Caballeronia sp. LZ062: one gene and its partner. The protein of the gene in region 2 binds, or shares a complex with, the protein of the main gene of each other region. Links are inferred from orthologs where the notes say so. Each region holds a gene or a part of one and is shown on either strand. Other genes may lie near its edges.

Region 1 (16,312 bases), 2.2 Mb from region 2 along the record:
GCGGGCATCTACCTGACCAATCGATACATCGCCGACTCCCGCGAAGAACATCCGGGCCGGCTCGACTGGCTCGGCTTCTTTCTCTCGGCGGGCGCGGGCGTGTTGCTGCTGCTCGGGCTTTCGCTCGTCGGCGGTGAACTGGTGCCGCAGAGCGTCGCCTTCGCGATGTGTGCGCTCGGCGCGCTGATGGTCGCGCTCTACTGCGTGTACGCGCGCCGTGCCGAGCGGCCGCTGCTCGACCTGCGCTTCTTTCGCGTGCCGACGTTTCAGGCGAGCGTCCTGGGCGGCTCGCTCTTTCGCATTGGCCTCGGTGCCGTGCCGTTCCTCTTGCCGCTCGCGTTGCAGGAAGGTCTCGGCATGACGGCGTTCAAGTCCGGCGCGATCACGTGTGCATCGGCGTTCGGCGGCATGTTCATGCGCTCGCTTGCATCGCGCGTGCTGCATCGATTCGGCTTCCGGCAGACGCTTCTCTTCAACGCGGCGCTCTCTGGCTTGGCGATTGCGGCATGCGGCACGTTCTTTCCCGGCACGCCGACTTGGGTGATCTGGACAGTCGTGCTGCTCGGCGGCTTCTTTCCGGCGCTGCAGTTCACGAGCCTCAATTCGCTCGCTTACGCGGAGATCGAAACGCGCGATGTCGGTCGGGCGACGAGTCTTGCCAGCTTCGTGCAGCAGGTGTCGCTCGGGCTTGGTGTCACGGTCGCGGGGATTACGCTTGATGTTTCGCAATATCTCAATGGTCACGCCAGCGTGCGGTGGTCGGACTTCTGGCCTGCTTTTGTTGTCGTTGGGTTGTTCTCGTTTTTCTCCATGCCGGTTACGGCTCGGTTGGCGCGGGATGCGGGCGTTGAGATTTCTCGCGGGACGCGGGGGTAAGGTTCTCTTTGTTTTTGCCTACCGGCGGTGTTTCTTGTGCTTCGCGCTTCCTTCCTGCTGCTCCTTCCGCGTCGTTGATCCTGCTCGTCGTGGAACTTAATTTCGTGTCGGTCGATTGGCGTTGCCCCTCCCCGGGGCGAGGGTCACTTTCTTTGCTGCTGCAAAGAAAGTAACCAAAGAAAGCAGCTTTTTTTGGCCCGAAGCAGCAAGAGACTTGTCACTTCGCAGACATGCGGTGGCGCTACTTGAATTGGCAGCCTTGAATCACTCTCCACGCCCGCTGAGCGCCACGTCCTCCGAGCCCCACGGCTCGACAAAACCATGCGCGCGGCTTTACGCTTCGCCTCCGGCAAGTGGTAGTCGGTAGCGCATTGATAAGTTCCTGCACGCACCGGTGCGCATCTAGCCCCCATGTCGCGCCCCAAAGTTTGGTTCATACACAGGGCCCACGCATGCAAACCCTGGGTGTTGAGGAGCCAAGGGGCTCGGAGGACGTGGCGCTCAGCGGGCGTGGAAGGTGATTCAGGGTTGGTTCAAACTGAGTGCCAATGTCGTTTTGCGGAGTGCTTCGTCATTTAGACCGCGGGCGAAAAAGCTGCTTTCTTTGGTTACTTTCTTTGCAGCAGCAAAGAAAGTGACCCCCGCCCCGGGGAGGGGCAACGCTAATAGACCGACGCGAATACAAGTTCCACGACAAAACAAGCCAACAAAAAAGCAAAAAGCCGGCACCGAGGACCACCTCAGCACCGGCCTTCGCCAAGAGCAAAACCCTATTCAGGCGCCAGCGAAAGAACTCACTGACATGCCTCACACTCGTCGAACCCCGGATCGCCCGGACGCATCATGCAGACGGGCCCGTCGGCTTCCGGCTCAGCAGCCGCCGCGACCGCAGGCGCTGCAGCAGCAGCATTGAAACCACCACCCACGCCGCCGGCAGCAGACGAAGCACCGCCCGACGACACACCGAAGCCACCGCCAGCACCGGAGCCGCCGTCACCCGACGGCACCGCGTTCAACGCGCCGTGCGCCACGGTCGACTTCTCGACGTGCGTCGCCGCCATCGTGCGGAGGTAATACGTCGTCTTGAGGCCGCGCAGCCACGCGAGCTTGTACACCTCGTCGAGCTTCTTGCCCGACGCGCCCCCCATGTAGATGTTCAGCGACTGCGCCTGGTCGATCCACTTCTGACGGCGCGACGCCGCTTCCACCAGCCACTTCGGATCGACTTCAAATGCCGTCGCATAGATCGCGCGCAGGTCGGCCGGAACGCGGTCGATGCGCGAGAGCGTGCCGTCGAAGTACTTCAGGTCCGACACCATCACTTCGTCCCACAGGCCGCGCGCCTTCAGATCACGCACGAGGTAGTCGTTGACCACCGTGAATTCGCCAGACAGATTCGACTTCACGTACAGGTTCTGGAACGTCGGCTCGATACACGCCGAGACGCCGATGATGTTCGAGATCGTCGCCGTCGGCGCAATCGCCACGCAGTTCGAGTTGCGCATGCCGTGCGTCGCGATGCGCGAACGCAGCGTCGACCAGTCCATCGACTCGGACGTGTCCACTTCCACGTAACCGCCGCGCGCTTCGGCCAAGAGCTTCACCGTGTCTTGCGGGAGGATGCCGCGATCCCACAACGAGCCGCGATAGCTCGAATAACGGCCGCGCTCTTCCGCCAGTTCCGTCGACGCGTAGTAAGCGTAGTAGCACACGGCTTCCATCGAACGATCCGCGAATTCCACCGCTTCCTGCGACGCATACGGCGTGCGCAGCAAGTGCAGGCAGTCCTGGAAGCCCATGATGCCCATACCCACCGGACGATGCTTCAGATTCGAATTGCGCGCCTTCGGCACCGCGTAGTAGTTGATGTCGATCACGTTGTCGAGCATGCGCATTGCAACGCTGATGGTGCGCTTCAACTTCGCGTGATCCAGCGCGAGCGTGCCGTCGGCCTGCTTCGTCAGGTGCGCGACGAGGTTCACCGAGCCGAGATTACACACGGCGATTTCCGTGTCGCTCGTATTCAGCGTGATTTCCGTGCACAGGTTCGACGAATGCACGACGCCCACGTGCTGCTGCGGCGAACGCACGTTGCACGGGTCCTTGAACGTGATCCACGGATGGCCCGTTTCGAACAGCATGCCGAGCATCTTGCGCCACAAGTGCTGCGCCGGAACCTTCTTGAAAAGCTTGATCTCGCCGCGCGCGGCTTTCTCTTCATAAGCGACGTACGCCTTCTCGAAGTCCGCGCCGAACAGATCATGCAGGTCCGGACACGTGGACGGCGAGAAGAGCGTCCACTCGCCGCCTTCCATCACGCGCTTCATGAACAGGTCGGGAATCCAGTTCGCCGTGTTCATGTCGTGCGTGCGGCGGCGGTCGTCGCCCGTGTTCTTGCGCAGTTCCAGGAATTCTTCGATGTCGAGGTGCCACGTCTCGAGGTACGCGCACACCGCGCCCTTGCGCTTGCCGCCCTGATTCACCGCGACGGCCGTGTCGTTCACCACCTTCAGGAACGGCACGACGCCTTGCGACTTGCCGTTCGTGCCCTTGATATGCGAACCGAGCGCGCGCACGCGCGTCCAGTCGTTGCCGAGGCCGCCCGCGAACTTCGAGAGCAGCGCGTTTTCCTTGAGCGCCTCGTAGATGCCGTCGAGGTCGTCGGCCACCGTCGTCAGATAGCACGACGAAAGCTGCGAGCGATGCGTGCCCGAGTTGAAGAGCGTCGGCGTCGAGGACATGAAGTCGAACGACGACAGCACGTTGTAGAACTCGATGGCGCGCGCTTCGCGGTCGATTTCGTTCAGCGACAGACCCATCGCGACGCGCATGAAGAACGCCTGCGGCAACTCGATGCGCGTGCCCTCGACGTGCAGGAAGTAGCGGTCGTACAGCGTTTGCAGGCCGAGGTAGCCGAACTGCAGGTCGCGGTTCGCGTCGAGCGCGGCGCCGAGACGCTTCAGGTCGAACTGCTGCAGCTTGTCGTCCAGCAGGCCGGCTTCCACGCCGCGCTTGATGAACTGCGGGAAGTACTCGGCGTAACGCTCGCCCATTTCGGCTTGCGTGACTTCGCCTTCGAGAATTTCGCGGCGGATCGTGTGCAACAGGATGCGCGCGGTGACCTGGCTGTACGCCGGGTCTTTCTCGATCATCGTGCGCGCGGCGAGAATGGCCGAGTCGTAGACCTGATTCATCGGCACGCCGTCGTACAGGTTCTTCACCGTTTCCGCGACGATCGGATCAGCCGAGACGGCATCGCCCAGATTCGCGCAGGCGGAGACAATCAGCGCCTTCAGCGCGTCGAGATCGAGCGGGCGCGTGATGCCGTTGTCCGTCACGTTGATGACGCCTTCATGCGTCTTCGCGTTCTGCGCGTGGCCGCGGTCCTGCTCGCGCTGCTGCGTGCGCTTCTCGCGATACAGCACGTAGGCGCGCGCCACGTTGTGCTCGCCACCGCGCATCAGCGCGAGTTCGACCTGATCCTGAATGTCTTCGATATGGAACGTGCCGCCGTGCGGACGGCTGCGCAACAGCGCGCGCACGACCGCCTGCGTGAGTTGCTCGACCTGCTCGCGCACGCGAGCGGACGCCGCGCCCTGGCCGCCGTTCACGGCGATGAACGCCTTCGTCACGGCGATCGCGATCTTGGACGGCTCGAACGACACCACGCTTCCGTTGCGACGGATGACCTTATAGTCGGCATACGTCGTGTTCGACGCGGGCGATTGCGCGCCCTGAACGTGCGACCCGCCAGCATGCTGTGCGGATGCGCCTTCGTAGGAAGTCGTGGCGTTGTCGGTGGTTTGCATGTGCAAAACTCCTGGTGTTCGAATGGTGCGGATGATCCGCGGATTTATCACTTATGCCGCGTGCGTCGCCTCATGAGACGCGCGTCGCGGTGTTTTGGCGGCAAGCCGGGCTGTGAAGACAGCAGGCCTTGAACACGAGTCGCGGCGATGGCGGCCCGCACTCTTATGGCGTCGCGTGCGGTGCCCGCGTTGGCGCGCGGTGTCGGTCGACGCAACTCGCGTTCACTTGCATGCTTCTTCACGGTGCTGCTTTGCTGGCGCTCGATGCGCGCCGGTTTCGTGACCGAGAACCGCCTGCGCACCGCCCCGAGCCAGCGAAACTTCTGATACGCCGGAAAGCCGGCGGCGCCGGCTTTTGGGAGCGGGCGCCGCCTCTACAACACAAGATATAGTGCAAAGTACGTCTTTCGGCACCAAGTATAGTGGAACTTGCCGTGGTCTCAAAAAGGTTTATTTGCTTCGGAAGCGGTCGGGCGGGGTTGACTTTTGCGGCGCCGAAGCGCGGCAAGGACTCCGGCGCGAAGCTGTTGCGTCGCAGCGAGAAAGAGCTTGTGCGGTGATCCGATGCTGCGGAAAGGGAATGGACGATGCCGGGATCGCGCGGCGCGGCCAGTCGCAGAACGCGACCGGCCGCGTCCTGCGGCCGGGCGCGATGTCGGAGTGGCCGGCGGCGGCGTCGATTCGGTATCGCGTATCGCGTATCGCGTATCGCGTATCGCGTCATGATGATTCGCGCGAGCGCGGCGAGCGCCGGCGTCCTCGTGTCGCGACCGCTGGGACGCGCCGCCTGACGCCGGGGCGCTCAACGCAGCGCAACGCTGTCTCCCAACGCCTATTGATTCCCACGTGGGCATATGTATGCGTCGATGATCGCATCACGCGCAGGCGGCGCAATCACCTAGCGTCGCGACCGCTGGTACGCCCTGCCTGACGCCGAGGCGCTCAACGCAGCGCAACGCTGTCCCGCAACGACTATTGGTTCACACCTGGGCGTATGCACGCGTCGATGGTCGCACCGCGTGCAGCCAGCGCAATCACCTAGCGTCGCGACCACTCGGACGCGCCGCATGACGGCGCGCGTGCTCCGCGCAGCAGAACTGCTGTCCCGCCGCGACTATCGATTCGCTGGTCGGCGTATGCACGCCGCACTGCGCGCATCGGACGAGCGGATCGGCGAGTTGCGGCGGATCGCGGCGGGCCGCGCCGTTGCGGGCGCCCGCGCCGCCCGCTGCCGTGGAAGCGCCGTTCGACGTCGAACGCGTTCCCGCGTGACCACGCTCATTGGCGCGGCGCAGCTTCTTGAGCAGCCATTGCGTCACGAAGAAGAGGACGATAAGAAGCAGGAAATTTCGCATCGACTTGAGAAATGAGGACCGCGTTCAGACGACCGCGCGATGCAGCAGCACTTCGAACACGAAGCGGCTGCCGACATACGCGAGCAGCAGCGCCACGAACGAAGCCAGCACCCAGCGCAGCGCCGCGCGCCCGCGCCAGCCGGAGATGCGGCGCGCGGTGAGCAGCGCGCCGAACATCAGCCAGGAGAGGATAGCGAAGACGGTCTTGTGATCGAGACGCAAGGCGCGATCGACCAGTTGCTCGTTGAATGCGATGCCGGAGATCAGCGTGAGTGTCAGCAACACGAAACCGGCGCCGATCAGCCGGAACAGCAGCTTTTCGAGCGTGAGCAGCGGCGGCAAGGTGTCGAGCCAGCTTGCGAGCCAGCCGTTGTTGCCGGTGTGACGCATCGCGAGGCCGCGCATGCGCTGAAGGCGTCGTTCGAGCATCAGCATCAGCACGGCATGCAGCGCGGCAATCGCAAAGAGGCCATACGCGATGTTCGCGATCAGAAAATGCAGCTTGAACATCGGCGCGGCGGAGTACGACAGCACGCGCACGCCGCCGAACGCGAGCGGCAAGAGCGACGCGACGCACGCAAGCGGCAGCACGAGCAGACGCAGGCCGTCGAGCGGAAAGAAGAAGCTCTCGATCCAGTAGATGCCCGCGCCGAGCCAGAACATGGCGGACAAGGCGAACGCGAAGCCGAAGATCATCGCGTTCTGCGGGAAGATGGTCATGTGCAGCAGCACGCCGTGCACGAGCAACGCTATTAATAATAGAGCGCGCCCTACGCCGCTCATGCCCGACGCCTTCGATGGACTCGCCGGCGCGGTCCCGATACCCGATGGCACGCCCGCCAGCACCGGCTCCACGGCCGTATGACGATGCGCGCGCCAGCCCGCCACGGCCAGTCCGCCGTAGAGAAACGCAGTGAGGGCATACAGTACAATATCCATGTTCGAAGTTTACACTAGGCCCCGAAGCCGCGACGTCTTCCCCCTTGCGCCGAAGTAGGGCGCATCGCCGCGAAACCGCCTGCGCGTCGCCGGAAACCAGGGCCGCACTCTCACATTCCCATGCTCGACAACCTCACTCAACGGATGGCGCGCGTCGTCAAGACGCTGCGCGGCGAGGCCCGGCTCACCGAGGCCAACACGCAGGAGATGCTGCGCGAAGTGCGCCTCGCGCTGCTCGAAGCCGACGTGGCGCTGCCCGTCGTGCGCGAGTTCATCGCCAAGGTGAAGGAAAAGGCGCTCGGCGAGGAAGTGCTTTCGAGCCTGTCGCCGGGTCAGGCGCTCGTCGGCGTCGTGCAGCGCGAATTGACCGCCGTGATCGGCGGCGACTACGAGGGCAAGGCCGCCGAGCTGAACCTCGCGGTCACGCCGCCCGCCGTTATTCTCATGGCAGGCTTGCAGGGCGCGGGTAAAACCACGACCACCGGCAAGCTCGCGAAGATCCTGCGCGAGAAGCAGAAGAAAAAGGTGCTGACGGTTTCCGTCGACGTGTACCGCCCCGCCGCTATTCGCCAGTTGCAAACGGTGACCGAACAGGTCGGCGCGGACTTCTTCCCGTCGCAGCCAGATCAGAAGCCCGCGGACATCGCGCGCGCGGCGATCGATTGGGCGAAGCGCCATTATCACGATGTCGTGATCGTCGATACGGCCGGTCGCCTCGGCATCGACGAAGCGATGATGAAGGAGATCAGCGAGCTGCACGCGCTGCTCAAGCCCGCTGAAACGCTCTTCGTCGTCGACGCGATGCTCGGCCAGGACGCCGTGAACACCGCGAAGGCGTTCAACGACGCGCTGCCGCTCACGGGCGTCGTGCTCACGAAGCTCGACGGCGATTCGCGCGGCGGCGCGGCGCTTTCGGTGCGGCACGTCACCGGCAAGCCGATCAAGTTCGTCGGCGTCGCCGAAAAGCTCGACGGCCTCGAAGTCTTCCACCCGGATCGCATGGCGAACCGGATTCTCGGCATGGGCGACATTCTCGCGCTCGTCGAGGAAGCGCAACGCGGCGTCGATACGCAAGCGGCGCAGAAGCTCGCCGACAAGGTCAAGAAAGGCGGCGACTTCGACCTGAACGACTTCAAGGCGCAACTCTCGCAGATGAAGAAGATGGGCGGGCTGTCGTCGCTGATGGACAAGCTGCCCGCGCAGTTCCAACAGGCGGCGCAAGGCGCGGACATGAACAACGCCGAGAAGCAGATGCGCCGCATGGAGGGCATCATCAATTCGATGACGCTTCAGGAGCGCGCGAAGCCCGAACTGATCAAGGCGGCACGCAAGCGCCGCATCGCCGCGGGCGCGGGCGTGCACGTGCAGGAAGTCAACCGCATGCTGAATCAGTACGAGCAGATGCGCGGCATGATGAAGAAGCTCAAAGGCGGCAACCTGCAAAAGATGATGCGCGGCATGAAGGGCATGATGCCGGGAATGCGCTGATTCGCCGCATTCCGAACCCGCGTTTCCTGCGCCCGACGCGAAACGAACGCGGGTTTATCATATGGCGCACGCCGCCGTTTTTTTCCACACTGAGTCGTCGTCTTTCCCGCCTGCCTCTATGAATCGCGAAGAAGCTCTCCACATTTTCAGCCACTCCGAAGAGATCGTCAGCGCCGATCAGGTCGACGCGTCGATCAAACGCATGGCTGCGGACATCAAGGCCGCGACGCAGGACGACTTCCCGTTGCTGCTCTCCGTCATGGGCGGCGCGGCCGTGTTCACCGGCATGCTGCTGCCGCACCTCGATTTCCCGCTCGAATTCGACTACATCCATCTGACGCGCTATCGCAACGCGATCAAGGGCGGCAGCGAAATGCAGTGGCGCGTGGCGCCGGCCGAATCGGTGAAGGATCGCGTGGTGCTCGTGCTCGACGACATTCTCGACGAGGGCGAAACGATGGCCGCCATCCGCGACCGCATCATGGCGATGGGCGCGAAGCAGTTTCTGTCGGCGGTGCTGTGCGAGAAGCTCATCCCGAAAGCGAAGCCGCTGCGCCCGGATTTCTGCGGCTTCGAAGTGCCGGACCGTTACGTGTTCGGCTGCGGGATGGACGCGAAGGGTTACTGGCGGAATCTGCCGACTATCCGGGCGTTGACGGAAGGGGCGTGAGCGATTGCACGCGCGACGAAAAAGAAAAAGCGGCCTCGGCCGCTTTTTTCACAACTGATGCACGAAAGCGCGTATCCCCGTGAGAATCATCTCGACGGAAATTGCGACAAGCACGAGTCCCATCAAGCGCTCGAACGCCGTGACCGCGCGCTCGCCGAGCCATTGCTGAATCTTCTCCGCGAGAATCAGCACGATCGCGCAGACGACCATCGTGACGGTCAGCGCGCCGATCCATTCGAACATCTTGCCCGGCGCCTGCGATGTCAGCAGCATCACCGTCGCAAGCGCGGACGGGCCGGCGAGCGCCGGGATCGCGAGCGGCACGATCAACGGTTCGCCGCCGCGCGTATCGCCGCCCATCGGGCCATCCGGATGCGGGAAGATCATCCGAAGCGCGATCAGAAACAGCACGATTCCGCCGCCGATGCGCAGAGACACATCTGTGAGATTCATCGCCCGCAGGAAGCGGTCGCCGGCCAGCATGAAGACGAGCAGAATGCCGAACGCAATCGCCACTTCGCGCAGAATCACCACGCGGCGCCGCTCGATGGCGACACCGCGCAGCGCGTTGATGAAGATCGGAATGTTGCCGAGCGGATCGGTGATCAGCAGCAGAAGGATCGTCGCCGACAGGAAGTTGTACTGCATTTACTTCCCGAGCGCGGCCCGAATCTTCGCCGTCACGACGCCCGCCGCCTCTTCCACCGGCAGCAGCGAGGCTTCGGCATCACGCCGCGCCTGATATTCGAGCTTGCCTTCCTTCAGCCCGCGATCGCCGATCACAATGCGATGCGGCACGCCGATCAGCTCCCAATCCGCGAACATCACGCCAGGGCGCTCGCCGCGATCGTCGAGAATCACGTCGATGCCCGCGTCCTGCAGCGTCGCGTACAGCTTGTCGGCCTGTTCACGCACGGCGTCGCTGCGGTCGTAGCCCATCGGGCAGATCACGACTTCGAACGGCGCGATCGCTTCCGGCCAAATGATGCCCTTGTCATCGAAATTCTGTTCGATAGCCGCGCCCAGCACCCGCGTCACGCCGATGCCGTAGCAGCCCATCTGCATCGGCGCGGGCTTGCCGTTTTCGTCGAGGAACGTCGCGCCCATCGAATCCGAATACTTCGTGCCAAGCTGGAACACGTGCCCCACTTCAATGCCGCGGCAGATTTCCAGCGTGCCACGGCCATCCGGCGAGGGATCGCCCGCGACGACATTACGGATATCTGCGACTTCCGGCTCCGGCAGATCGCGGCCCCAGTTCACGCCGGTGGTGTGGTAGTCGACCTCGTTCGAGCCGACCACAAAATCGCTCATGTTCGCGACCGTGCGATCCGCGAACACGCGCACCGGCTTCTTCGTGGCGATAGGACCGAGATAGCCCGGCGGCGTGCCGAACCATTCGACGATCTCGGCTTCCGTCGCAAAGCGGTAGCCTTTCAAGCCCGGCAGCTTGCTCACCTTGATGTCGTTCAGCGAATGATCGCCGCGCAGCATCAAGAGCCAAATGGTCGGCTCGGCGCCTTCGTTGTCGGTCGCGAGAATGATCGACTTGATGGTGCGTTCGAGCGGGATGTTCAGCAAGTGCGCGACGGCTTCGCACTTGGCCGCGCCGGGCGTCGGCGTCTTCTTCATCTCCTCGGCGGGCGCGGCGCGCTCGGCGATCAGCGGCAATGCGTCCGCCGCTTCCACGTTCGCCGCGAAGTCGGATGTCGGGCAATACGCGATATCGTCTTCGCCCGTTTCCGCGATGACGTGAAATTCGTGCGATCCGCTGCCGCCGATCGAGCCGTTGTCCGCCGCCACCGCGCGGAACTCCAGCCCGATGCGCGTGAAGATGCGCACGTAGGCGTCGTACATTTTCTTGTACGACTCGGCGAGGCCCGCCGTGTCCTTATCGAAGGAATAGGCGTCCTTCATGATGAACTCGCGGCCGCGCATGACGCCGAAGCGCGGTCGAATCTCGTCGCGGAACTTCGTCTGGATCTGATAGAAGTTGACCGGCAGCTGGCGATAGCTCTTGATCTCGCGCCGCGCGATGTCCGTGACCACTTCCTCGTGCGTCGGTCCGACGACGAAATCGCGCTCGTGACGGTCTTTGATGCGCAGCAGTTCCGGGCCGTACTGTTCCCAGCGTCCCGATTCCTGCCACAACTCGGCCGGCTGCACGGCCGGCATGAGCAGTTCGAGCGCGCCCGCCCGGTTCATCTCTTCACGCACGATGGCTTCGACCTTGCGGATGGAGCGCAGGCCGATCGGCATGTAATCGTAGATACCGCCCGCGACGCGGCGGATCATACCGGCGCGCATCATCAGCTTGTGGCTGACGATCTCGGCGTCGGCGGGAGCTTCCTTCAGGGTGCCGATGAAGAAACGGGATGCTTTCATTCAGAAATTTTCCAAAAGCGGCGCGCGCCCACGAAACCATGTGGTTGAAGGCTGGCGAAACGGGTGAACAACGAAACGGTCGACGGCTCTGCACGAGGCCACAACGAGACGCTCGCGCGCCGCTTGTGGCCGACCGCCCTGCACGAAGCCGGAAAAGAAGATTCTGCCGACTTCCGCGTTGCCTGGCAAAGTTTCCTTGCGTGAAGGCGCACCGCGAGCCCCGAAATTGGGGCTCCGACACGGGTTCGAACGGATGCGCCGGGGCCGTTATCTGTTTATAATCAAAGCAATTTTAAAGGATTCGAAGGTGGTTGTATGCTGGATCGTGAAGGCTTTCGCCCGAACGTCGGCATCATCCTCTTGAACGCGCGCAACGAAGTGTTTTGGGGCAAGCGGCTGCGTGAACATTCCTGGCAGTTTCCGCAAGGGGGCATCAAGTACGGCGAGACCCCCGTGCAAGCAATGTATCGGGAGTTACACGAAGAAACCGGCCTGCTTCCTGAGCACGTGAAAGTTGTCGGTCGCACGCGCGACTGGCTGCGTTATGAGGTGCCGGATAAGTTCATCAAGCGCGAAGTGCGCGGTCATTATCGCGGTCAGAAACAGATTTGGTTTCTGCTGCGCATGGTCGGGCGCGACTGCGACATTTGCCTGCGCGCGACGGACCATCCGGAATTCGATGCCTGGCGCTGGAACGAATACTGGGTGCCGCTGGACGCGGTCATCGAGTTCAAGCGCGACGTTTATCAACTGGCTCTCACCGAGCTTTCCCGCTTTTTGCGGCGAACCAATACTCGTGGCGAACGCGGTGAGCGCGCCGCGCATCATGGGCCGCGTTATCCGCGCGTCATTCAGACCATGACGATCGAGACACCTGCCGTAACCGCCGCCGGCGCCGCGGTTCAGGCAGAATGTACGGTCAGCGAAGAAGTGCGGATCATCGCGCGGCGGTCATCGTGCGACTGAAATCGCGTTCGGTTTTGCAATCGAGCGCGGCGGTTCTTCGTTCAATCTGACACTCGGCATGTTGGTAAGCCCGGCGCAGCGAGCACTGCTCGACGCGCCGGGCGTTTCGCCGTCCGCGCATCCGTTATTCGGGAACATCGAATTGAAAGTCATCGTCTCATCCGCGGTACTCGTCGCCATGCTCGCCGCGCTCGCCGGCTGTTCCAGTTCCAAAGGCCCGTCCAATCAGGACGACGGCGTGTTCACCTATCTGCTCGACCGCAAGACGGAATGGGTCGAGAACAAAGTCGATACGCTGCCGCCGTTGCCGCAGGCGGCGAACCTGCTTCCGTTCAATGTTTCGGAGAACACACCGCTGACGTTCGCGGTCGACAAGAGTTCGCTCTCCGTCGGGAATGACGGCGTCGTGCGCTACGTCGTCGTTGCGACGAGCCCGAGCGGCGCGCGCAACGTCAACTACGAAGGCATTCGCTGCGACACGTATGAATGGCGCCGCTACGCGAGCATCAACGAGGACGGCACCGGCTGGGACCGCGGCGTCGCGTTCGACTTCCGGCGTATCGAAAACGGCGAACTGAACGCGTATCAGGCCGCGCTGTATCAGGACTACTTCTGCACGAGCAAACTGCCTGTCGGCAACGCGAAGCAGATCGTCAACAACATCCAGTACGAGCGCACGCAACGGTCCATCAACCTGCGTTAATTGCCGGCTCGCACAGCAAAAAGCCCGCTGACCTTCCGGTTCAGCGGGCTTTGTTCATTCGGCGGTGAACGTGTCTCAGACCAGCACCAGATTGTCGCGATGGATGAGTTCCGGCTCCAGCATGTAACCGAGCACGGCTTCGATCTCCGCGCTCGGCCGCCGATGAATCAGCCGCGCCTCTGCACTGCTGTAATTCGTGATGCCGCGCGCAACTTCCTGGCCGCTGTCATTGACGCACGCGATCACTTCGCCGCGACCGAACGCGCCCTTCACATCCACCACGCCGATCGGCAGCAAGCTCTTGCCGTCGGCGGTGAGCTTCTGCACGGCGCCATCGTCGATCACGACGTGACCGCGCACCTGCAAGTGATCCGCCATCCACTGCTTGCGCGCGGCCATGCGTGCGGTGCGCGCGATCAACTGCGTGCCGATTAGCTCGCCCGATGCAAGGCGCGTGAGGACGTCGGCCTCGCGGCCGCTCGCGATCACCGTGTTGGCGCCGCTGTGCGCGGCGCGCTTGGCCGCGAGAATCTTGGTGAGCATGCCGCCGCGGCCGAGGCTCGATCCCGCGCCGCCGGCCATTGCTTCGAGTTCGGGCGTGCCGGCATCGGCCTGTTCGACGAGCGTCGCGTTCGGGTCCTTGCGCGGATCGGCGGTGAAGAGGCCGCGCTGGTCCGTGAGAATGACGAGCGCGTCGCCTTCGATCAGATTCGCGACGAGCGCGCCGAGCGTGTCGTTGTCGCCGAACTTGATTTCGTCGGTAATGACGGTGTCGTTCTCGTTGATGACCGGCACCGCGCCCAGACGCAGCAGCGTGAGCAGCGTGGAGCGCGCGTTGAGATAACGCTCGCGGTCGGCGAGATCGGCGTGGGTGAGCAGGATCTGCGCGGTGCGGATGCCGTGCGCGCCGAAGCTGCTCTCGTAGACTTGCGCGAGGCCCATTTGCCCGACGGCGGCGGCAGCCTGCAATTCGTCGATTTCACGCGGCCGCTTAGTCCAGCCGAGCCGGTGAATGCCTTCGGCGATGGCGCCCGAACTGACGAGCACCACTTCCTTGCCCTCTTCGCGCAGCGCCGCGATCTGCGACGCCCACCGGGCGATGGCCGCGTGATCCAGTCCGCGCCCGTCGTTGGTGACGAGGCTGGACCCCACTTTCACTACGATTCGCTTCGCAGCGGCAATGACCGAACGCATCGTGCGCTTCTCTCCTCGGTGTCGCGACCCGCGATGACGGGCGGCGTCGTTATTCGTCTTCGTCGTCTGCCTGGTTTCCGGCGATGTCATCGCGGAAACGCACGTCGGCCGCGAGATCTTCCGCTTCCGCCGCACGCGACGCGTCCGAGTGCGTCGAGATGTAGTCGTAAATGGCGTAGACGAGCGCCTCGCAGCCCTGGCCCGTGAGCGCCGAAATCTCGTACACCGGGCCGTCCCACTCGAAGCGTTCGAGGAAGTCCTTCACGCGGGCCGCGCGCTCGTCTTCCGGCACCATGTCGAGCTTGTTCAGCACGAGCCAGCGCGGTTTTTCGTAGAGCGACTCGTCGTACTTGCGCAATTCGTTGACGATGGCTTTCGCTTCCGCCACGGGATCGACGTTTTCATCGAACGGAGCAAGGTCCACGAGATGCAGCAGCACGCCCGTGCGCTGCAAATGGCGCAGGAAGCGGTGGCCGAGGCCGGCGCCTTCCGCCGCGCCTTCGATCAGCCCGGGAATATCCGCGATCACGAAGCTCTTGCTCGGCCCGACGCGCACGACGCCGAGATTCGGCGCGAGCGTGGTGAACGGATAATCCGCGATCTTCGGTCGCGCGTTCGAGACGGAGGCAATGAACGTCGATTTGCCCGCGTTCGGCATGCCGAGCAGGCCGACGTCCGCGAGAACCTTCAGTTCGAGCTTGAGCATGCGGCGCTCGCCCGGCTTGCCGTCGGTCTTCTGACGCGGCGCGCGGTTCGTGCTCGACTTAAAGTGCAGATTGCCGAGACCGCCCGCGCCGCCTTGCGCGATCAGCACTTGTTGATTGTGCTCGGTCAGGTCCGCGATGATCTCGCCCGTTTCCTGATCCGAAATAATGGTCCCGACCGGCATGCGCAGCGTGATGTCGTCACCGCCTTTGCCGTAGCAGTCCGAACCGCGACCGTTTTCGCCGTTGCGCGCCTGGTGCTTCTTCGCGAACCGGTAGTCGATCAGCGTGTTGATGTTGCGGTCCGCGACCGCGTAGACGCTGCCGCCGCGCCCGCCGTCGCCGCCGTCCGGCCCGCCGAACGGGACGAACTTTTCGCGGCGCATCGACGCGCTGCCATCTCCCCCGTCGCCGGCGATGACTTCGATCCTCGCTTCGTCAATGAACTTCATGCGTTGCTCCGTCCCGTGTTTCAGCGCGATGACTGCCGCGAGACCCAACTCGCTCAGTCGACACGCTATTTTGCCGTGACCGGCGCGTGCCGGGCACTCATATGCTTCGATTCTGTGGGCGCGATTTTCCGGCGCGCCAATGAAAAAGGCCCCGCGAACTTCGCGGGGCCTTTTTTGCGGTCCTGAAGCCCGTGCAGTGAACCTTACGCTGCTGCCGGGACGACGACGACCGTGTGCTTCTTCGCTGCGCCCTTCGTCGTGAACTGGACGTGGCCGTCCGTCAGCGCGAACAAGGTGTGATCCTTGCCGATGCCGACGTTTTCACCCGGGTGCATGCGCGTGCCGCGCTGGCGAACGATGATGCCGCCTGCGTTGATTGCCTGGCCGCCGTAAACCTTCACGCCGAGGCGCTTCGATTCCGAATCGCGGCCGTTGCGGGAAGACCCGCCTGCTTTTTTGTGTGCCATTTGCTATAGCTCCTTGACCGTTGCGCGACGCTTAAGCGTTGATCGCGTCGATGCGCAGTTCGGTGTAGTTCTGGCGATGGCCAGCGTGCTTTTGGTAGTGCTTCCGGCGACGCATCTTGAAGATGGTCACTTTCTTGTGACGACCTTGCGACACGACGGTAGCCTTGACGGAAGCCCCACTGACCAGCGGCGTACCGAACTGAATCGATTCGCCTTCGCCTACTGCGAGAACCTGGTCGAGCGTGATTTCAGCGTCAATGTCTGCCGGTATCTGTTCTACTTTCAATTTTTCGCCAACGGCAAC
Region 2 (7,663 bases):
AAATCGGCGGGTTCCACTTCACGCTCCTCGGCGAGGGGCACGTCGCATACTGGCACACGAAGGAAAGCAACTCGGTCAATCCGAACGTTTGGGAATTTGGCGTCACGCCGGTGCTGCGGTTCGTGAAAAGCTCCGGCTATATCCGGCCGTTCGTGGAAGCGGGCGTGGGCGTCCGGCTCATCTCGCACGCGCGCATCACGGAAGACTACACGCTGTCCAGCGGATTCCAGTTTGCCGACATGGTCGGCGTGGGCGCAATCTTCGGCGCAAAGCAGAACTATCAGGCCGGTTTTCGCTTCCAGCATCTCTCGAACGCGAGTATCAAAGAGCCGAATCCTGGTATAAATTTCAGCCAGCTATATCTGCAATACAACTTCTGACGGGGCGCCGGTGCATCGGTTCCCCGGCGCAAGGGGAACCGACAGATGCCGGCAAAGACTCTTGAGGCCATCCGCGGCCTCGAACGCGACCGCTTCCGGGCGATGGTCGAGAGCGACGCCGCGGCGCTCGAGACGCTGCTGGCCGAGAACGTCAGCTATGTCCACACCAACGGCAAGCGCGAGACGAAGCGTCAGTTCATCGACGCGATTACCGCCGGGCGCCGCCGCTATCGTCAGATCGAGATTCAGACGCAGGACGTGGTCTCCGCCGGTCCCGAGACGTGTCTCGTGTCGGGCCGCGCGCTGATCGAGATGGAATCGAAGAACGGCGCGCTGCTCTTTCCCATCGCCTACACGGCGGTCCACGTGCAAACCGGCGGTCAGTGGCAACTGCTCGCGCTTCAGGCGACGCGCGTGGCGCTCGAATAGCGCGTCGCCATCGGCGCCGTCAGGCTTCCACGGCTTCGTCCTCGCGCACCCGCCGCGCAATCTGCTTCGAGCGATTCACCGCGCTCACGACTGCATCGACGACCGCGAGCGCGGGGTTCACATGCACTGCGACGCCGAAGCGCATCGGTTCGTCGGCGACGCGGCAGCCCACGAAGACCGCAGTCTCGCCGTTGGCCGTCACCGTCGACTCGAACCAGCTCACGCTCGCGCCCACGCCCATGCCCGACGCGACAGCCTGCGCGTAATGTTCCTCGCTCGCGGCGCTTGAAGCGGGCGGTATCGCAATGCTTCGCCCGAGCACGGAAACCGCCGACGCATCCACGCGCGACACCGGCCCGCCCGCGTCGAAATATTCGCGCTTGAAGAGCGCGCAGATCGCGTCGCCGCTGATTTCCTCGCCGGATTCATCCGCGACCGCCTGCACTGCATGACTGAATTCGATCTGCACGCGGCGCGGCGGCGTGAAGCCCAGCCCGCGTTCGAGCAGATACGTGGCGCCGCCTTTGCCAGACTGGCTGTTCACGCGAATCACGGCGTCGTAGCTGCGGCCGAGGTCGGCGGGATCGATGGGCAAATACGGCACTTCCCACGGCGTGCCCGGCACGCGCTGCGCGAAGCCTTTGCGGATGGCGTCCTGATGCGACCCGGAAAACGCGGTGAACACGAGGTCGCCCGCGTAAGGATGGCGCGGATGCACCGGAAGCTGATTGCAGCGCTCCACCACGCGGCGCACCGCGTCGATATCCGAGAAGTCGAGGCCGGGATCGATGCCCTGCGTGTACAGATTCAGCGCGAGCGTGACGAGATCGACGTTGCCCGTGCGCTCGCCGTTGCCGAAGAGACAGCCTTCGATGCGGTCCGCGCCCGCCAGCAGCGCGAGTTCGGCAGCGGCCACCGCCGTGCCGCGGTCGTTGTGCGGATGCACCGAGAGCACGATGCTGTCGCGAAAGCCCAGGTTGCGGTCCATCCACTCGATCTGGTCGGCGAACACGTTGGGTGTCGCGCATTCGACCGTCGCGGGCAGATTGACGATCATCTTGTGATCGGGCGTCGGACGCCACACTTGCGCGACCGCATCGCATACTTCGCGCGCGAACGACAGCTCCGTCATGCTGAACGTCTCGGGCGAGTACTGGTAGGTCCAGTGCGTTGCCGGCCGCGCCGCCGCGCATTCCTTGATGATGCGTGTGCCTTCCACGGCGAGCGCCTTCACTTCTTCCTTCGACTGATTGAACACGATCCGGCGAAACGACGGCGCGATCGCGTTGTAGAGATGCACGATGACCTTGCTCGCGCCCTCGACCGCTTCGAACGTGCGCTCGATCAGTTCGCGCCGCGACTGCACCAGCACTTCGATGGTGACGTCGTCGGGAATGCGCTTTTCGTCGATCAGCTTGCGCACGAAGTCGAAGTCGGTCTGCGACGCCGACGGGAACCCCACCTCGATTTCCTTGAAACCCGTCGCGACCAGCATCTCGAAGAATTCGAGCTTCGCTGCGATGCTCATCGGCTCGATCAGCGACTGGTTGCCGTCGCGCAGATCGGTGCTCATCCAGATGGGCGCTTTCTCGATCGTGCGATTCGGCCAGCGTCGGCCGTGCAGACGGACTTGCGGGAACGGGCGATATTTCTCGGCGGGGTTCGGCATCATGATCGTCGATCTCTTTCAGGAGCGTAGCGCCTGCGAGAGCGGCCGACGCCGGCGGCTGGCCGGCTGCGGCGCGATTCACATGAAGCACGCGAAGCGGAACTGCGCGCGCGATCCCATTGCGCACCGGCGACGGTGACGCCTGCGACCAACGTGAACGTGCGCGAAGCAGCGTGCATGTGACCCTCGCGTTTTCGATTCGCGGGATGCGCGAACGAAAAACTGACGACTACAAGGTGGTAAGGAAAAGAACTGCGGGAACGGCTGGCGGGAACACGCGCCTGGCGACGCGCGCCGCTACGTCTGGCGACTTACGCTAGACGTAGCGATAGGGGCCGCGCTAGGCGGCCCGAAATAATTCGGAGGGAGGAGAATTGGGTGAAACGCATTGGCCTACTTTAAACCAGCGTTGAAGAAAGTGTCAAATGCGGATTTTCCGATTGCGGCGCTATACCGGCCGGCGCACCACGTCTGCGATCAGTTCCACCTGACGCGCGATGGCGGGCGGCACCGGCACGTCGCCCCGCATCACGTCTTCGATCCAGCGCGCGGTTGTGGCGGCATCGAGCGATTCGGGCAGTTCGACGGCGGGCGCGTCCGCCTGCGAACGCTCAGGCGCGACGAGCGTCTCGGCGTGGCCGTCGTGGAACCAGTCGATCTGCACCTGGCGGCGCGTATCCGCGACCGCTTCGCCTTCGGTGCCGCGCGCGAGCAGCGCGCCGCCTTGCGCGGCATCCGGATGCTCGGTGAAAAGCGCGGTGAGGCTGTCGCGATACTCCGGATGCGTGTAGTTGACGAGCCGCAAGCCCGGCTCCGCGAACGGCTGCAGAATCTTGACGAGCGTGTGCGTCGAATTGCGCACGCCCATCACGCGTCGAAGGTCCAGCAGCCGCGCGAGCTTCGGCGCGAGAGCCGTCACCGGCGCGAACGCGAGGCGGCGGGAGGCGAGACTGTCCTCGATCTCATCGTGCGACGCGGCGTGCGGAATGCCCACTTCGGCGAAGATCGCGGCGCTGGTCACGCGCCCCGGATCGTCGACGACGCCATGCACCAGCACCGGCACGCCTTCCCGCGCGAGCAGGAGCGCGAGCAGCGGCGTGAGGTTCGGCTGCTTGCGCGCGCCGTTGTAGCTCGGAATCGAAACGGGGCGTGCGTGCTCGCGGCCTTCCTGCACGTGCAGCGGCTCGAACGAACGATGCGCCGCCGCCAGCATCGCGGCGAGTTCGGCCGCCGTCTCGCCCTTCACGCGATACGCGAGCAGCACCGCGCCCAGTTCGACGTCGGAGACCCGGCCATCGAGCATGGCTTCGTAGAGCGAATAGGTGTCGTCACGCGACAGCGCACGCGCGCCGTTCGGGCCGCGCCCGATTTCCTTGATATAGCGCGCGCAGGGGAAAGAAGAAGGTGGAGTGTCGGTCATCGGAAGCGTGCGCAAAGCGGGCGTTCATTTCCGTGGTCCTGAGCGGCGCCGTCGCGGGTTGAGATGCGGTAATGACATTCAGTATCGCATTTAAGCGCCGCTTGCAAGTTCGGGCACAGGCGTCCGATCTCATCCGGTGGCGATTCGAAGGATCGCAGCAGGGCAGCCGAAAGCTCGCGCGCCCGCGCCGGACAAGGCTCGCCACGATTCGCGCAGGCACGTTACACTCGCTTTTTGCGATTCCGGCTGCGAGCGTGTATGCGCCGGCGTTCGAATAACATCAAACAGGAGAGCGGGATGACTTACGTGTTTCCCCCGGCGCCGGCGACCGCCGTGCCGGTCGCGGGTTCGAACGATCAGTTTCCCGTGCGCCGCATCTACTGCGTCGGACGCAACTACGAAGCGCACGCGCGGGAAATGGGCCACGACCCCGATCGCGAGCCGCCGTTTTTCTTCAGCAAGCCCGCCGACGCCGTGTTGTACGTCGCGCCGGGCGCGACGGGCGAAATGCCGTATCCGTCGCAGACCAAGAACCTGCACTTCGAAATGGAACTCGTCGCGGCCATCGGCAAGCAAGGCAAGGACATTCCCGCCGATAAAGGCCTCGACTACGTGTACGGCTATGCGCTCGGCCTCGACATGACGCGTCGCGACCTGCAAGCCGAGGCGAAGAAGCTCGGCCGCCCGTGGGACACGGCCAAGGGCTTCGATCATTCCGCGCCGCTCGGCCCGATTCATCCGGTGTCGAAAGTCGGGCATCTGGAAAAGAGCGCGATCTGGCTCACCGTCAACGGTGAGGAGAAGCAGCGGTCCGACATCTCGCAGCTGATCTGGTCGGTCGGCGAGACGGTAGCCTATCTCTCGACGCTTTTCGAGCTTTTCCCCGGCGATCTCATCTTCACCGGCACGCCCGAAGGCGTCGGCGCGGTCGTGAAGGGTGATCTGCTCAAGGGCGGCGTGGACGGCATCGGTGAATTCTCCGTGCGCGTGGTCTGAGGCGGCGCGCGGACGATGAAGCTCTACAGCTATTTCCGAAGCTCGGCCGCGTATCGCGTGCGCATCGCGCTGAATCTGAAGGGACTCGACTACGAGTACGAGGGCGTCCATTTGCTGCGCGATGGCGGCGCGCAACTGAAGCCGGAATACCGCGCGCTCAATCCGGACGGCATCGTGCCGACGCTCGTCGTCGACGGCGACGTGCTCACGCAATCGCTCGCCATCATCGAGTATCTCGACGAGACGCATCCCGAGCCGCCGCTTTTGCCGCGCGGCGCGTCGGACCGCGCGTTCGTCCGCTCGGTGGCGTTGCAGGTCGCGTGCGAGATCCATCCGCTGGATAACCTGCGCGTGCTGAAGTACCTCAAGCATCAGGTGAAAGTGCCGGACGAGGCGAAGGACGCGTGGTACCGGCATTGGGTGGAAACGGGCTTCGAGTCGCTCGAAAAGCGGCTCGCGACGGATTCGCGCGTCGGCAAGCTGACGTTCGGCGACACGCCGACCATCGCCGACCTTTGCATCGTGCCGCAGGTGTTCAATGCGCGGCGCTTCGGCATCGACCTCGCGCCTTACCCGACCATCGAGCGCATTGCCGATTTCGCGAACCAGATCGACGGCTTCATGCGCGCCGCCCCCGCGCAGCAGCCGGACGCCGAATGACGGCGGCGGTCTCTGCGGGAGCCCTGTCGAGTTACTTGTCGGGTGCCGGATTAGGGGCGAGTCTGATCGTCGCGATCGGCGCGCAGAATGCGTTCGTGCTGCGCCAGGGGCTGAAGCGGCGGCACGTGGGCATCGTCGTGGCGATCTGCGCGTTCATCGACGTCATGTTGATCGCGCTCGGTGTCGGCGGGATGGGCGCGCTGATCGCGCGCGCGCCGTTTCTGCTCGACGTGATTCGTTGGGCCGGCGCGGTCTTCCTGTTCCTTTATGGCTTGCGTGCGTTCGTCGCGGCGTGGCGTGGTCCGGGGCATCTGAACGCATCGGACGGCGATTCGCAGACGGCGCTCGCTGCGGCGTCCACCGTGGTCGCGTTGTCGCTGCTGAATCCGCACGTTTATCTCGATACGGTCGTGCTCTTGGGCGGCATCGGCGCGCGGCATGCGTGGCCGGGCAATGCGTGGTTCGCGGCGGGCGCGATGTGTTCGTCGATCGTCTGGTTCACGGCGCTTGGCTATGGCGCGCGTCTCCTGGAGCCGTGGTTCGAGAAAGACGTGTCGTGGCGCGTGCTCGACGTGATTGTCGGGTGTGTCATGTGGTGGATTGCTGCGGCGCTGGTGTTTTCGCGTTGAAGCCGCAAAGAGAAAGGGCGCCTCGCGGACGCCCTTTTTTCGCAGAACTCAACCAAGCAACGCGTCGGCGAACTCTTCCGCCTTGAACGGCTGCAAGTCCTCGACTTTCTCGCCGACGCCGATGAAGTACACCGGAATCGGCCGCTGCCGCGCGATAGCGGCGAGAATGCCGCCTTTCGCGGTACCGTCTAGCTTCGTCACGATGAGACCGGTCAAGCCGAGCGCGTCGTCGAACGCCTTCACTTGCGCGAGCGCGTTCTGACCCGTGTTCGCGTCGATCACGAGCAGCACTTCGTGAGGCGCGTCCGGCATGGCCTTCGCGATCACGCGGCGCACCTTGCGCAGCTCTTCCATCAAGTGCAACTGCGTCGGCAGGCGGCCGGCGGTGTCGGCCATCATCACGTCGATCTTGCGAGCGCGGGCGGCGCCCACTGCGTCGAAAATCACGGCGGCGGCATCGCCGCTTTCCTGCGCGATCACCGTCACGTTGTTGCGCTCGCCCCAGACGGTGAGTTGTTCGCGGGCGGCGGCGCGGAACGTGTCGCCGGCGGCGAGCAGCACCGACTGATTGAAGCTCTGCAAGTGCTTCGCCAGCTTGCCGATGCTCGTCGTCTTGCCGACACCGTTCACGCCCGCGATCATCATCACGAGCGGCTGCGCGCGGCCGAGCATCAGCGACTTTTCGAGCGGGCGCAGCAAATCGACGAGCAACGTGCGCAATGCGGCCTTCACCTGCGCGGCGTCCGCGAGCCGCTCGGCGCGCACTGTCTCGCGCAGCGATTCGAGCAGGAATTCGGTGGCGTCCACGCCCGCGTCGGACATGAGCAGCGCAGTTTCCAGTTCTTCGTACAGGTCTTCGTCGATCTTCGCGCCGACGAAAATGCCCGTGAGGCTGGAGCTCGTCTTCGAGAGACCGCTCCTCAGCCGCGACAGCCACGACTTCTTCGCGGCGGCGTCGGGTTCGGGCGGCGGCAGCACTTCCTCGCTCGCTTCGTCGGTTTCGGGCGCGCGCACCCACTGTGATTGCGTGCGGCCTTGCCAATAGGGCTTCGTTTCGTCGCTCGCTGCGGGCTGCGCGGGCGCTTCGGGCGCTTGAGGTGCTTCCGGCGGTTCGGAAACCGGCTCCGCGGTCGGCGCGTCGGCCGGAATCGCGGCATCGACCGCGGGCTCGCGCTCCAGTTCCGCCTCGATGACGGGCGGGGACGCTTCTTCGTCCTCGGCAGCTTCGGGCGTGTTCTCGGCGGATGGGTCGAGCGGCGCGTCAGCCGGCTTTTTGAATCGTTTGAAGAAGCTGAACATGATCTCGGACGATGATGCGCGCGTCATTCGACGGCCCGGCGCGCTCCCTGAAGAACGCCGCGCGATGGCCCGCGCAGGAAGAGGTAAGCCGCGTATTTTATCAGGCGCGGCCTGATGCGCTTGTGCGGGAGCCGCCTGTGGTAACGTTGGCTTTCCTTACGCGCACGGCTCGTCCGATGCA

The links.
Region 1: the proteins of ybiB (region 2) and cgtA are in contact, whole or in part, in a crystal structure (PDB 8BFT), measured with the Escherichia coli proteins. The link is inferred for Caballeronia sp. LZ062 from one-to-one orthologs.

The regions. Positions count from the first base shown.
Region 1 is NZ_JARTWB010000002.1:125,659-141,970, reverse strand. Bases 13,489-16,312 are described here. They hold cgtA (Obg family GTPase CgtA), read right to left. Parts: upstream 15,542-16,312; coding sequence 14,435-15,541; downstream 13,489-14,434. Other genes in these bases: rplU (50S ribosomal protein L21), read right to left, coding at 16,040-16,312; rpmA (50S ribosomal protein L27), read right to left, coding at 15,745-16,008; proB (glutamate 5-kinase), read right to left, coding at 13,489-14,385. Also shown: P9239_RS06700 (MFS transporter), read left to right, coding at 1-876; P9239_RS06695 (ribonucleoside-diphosphate reductase subunit alpha), read right to left, coding at 1,671-4,685; P9239_RS06690 (PP0621 family protein), read right to left, coding at 5,720-6,040; P9239_RS06685 (cytochrome c biogenesis protein CcsA), read right to left, coding at 6,065-6,979; ffh (signal recognition particle protein), read left to right, coding at 7,100-8,467; P9239_RS06675 (hypoxanthine-guanine phosphoribosyltransferase), read left to right, coding at 8,586-9,137; P9239_RS06670 (MarC family protein), read right to left, coding at 9,186-9,785; P9239_RS06665 (proline--tRNA ligase), read right to left, coding at 9,786-11,522; P9239_RS06660 (hypothetical protein), read left to right, coding at 11,586-11,726; P9239_RS06655 (RNA pyrophosphohydrolase), read left to right, coding at 11,838-12,488; P9239_RS06650 (CNP1-like family protein), read left to right, coding at 12,667-13,191; more of proB, read right to left, coding at 13,267-13,488. UniProt on the Escherichia coli protein: An essential GTPase which binds GTP, GDP and possibly (p)ppGpp with moderate affinity, with high nucleotide exchange rates and a fairly low GTP hydrolysis rate.
Region 2 is NZ_JARTWB010000002.1:2,278,376-2,286,038, reverse strand. Bases 1,913-4,724 are described here. They hold ybiB (DNA-binding protein YbiB), read right to left. Parts: upstream 3,899-4,724; coding sequence 2,927-3,898; downstream 1,913-2,926. Other genes in these bases: P9239_RS16670 (fumarylacetoacetate hydrolase family protein), read left to right, coding at 4,196-4,724; leuA (2-isopropylmalate synthase), read right to left, coding at 1,913-2,481. In the rest of the region: P9239_RS16690 (acyloxyacyl hydrolase), read left to right, coding at 1-380; P9239_RS16685 (nuclear transport factor 2 family protein), read left to right, coding at 426-809; more of leuA, read right to left, coding at 829-1,912; more of P9239_RS16670, read left to right, coding at 4,725-4,894; maiA (maleylacetoacetate isomerase), read left to right, coding at 4,910-5,554; P9239_RS16660 (LysE/ArgO family amino acid transporter), read left to right, coding at 5,551-6,183; signal recognition particle-docking protein FtsY, read right to left, coding at 6,232-7,482.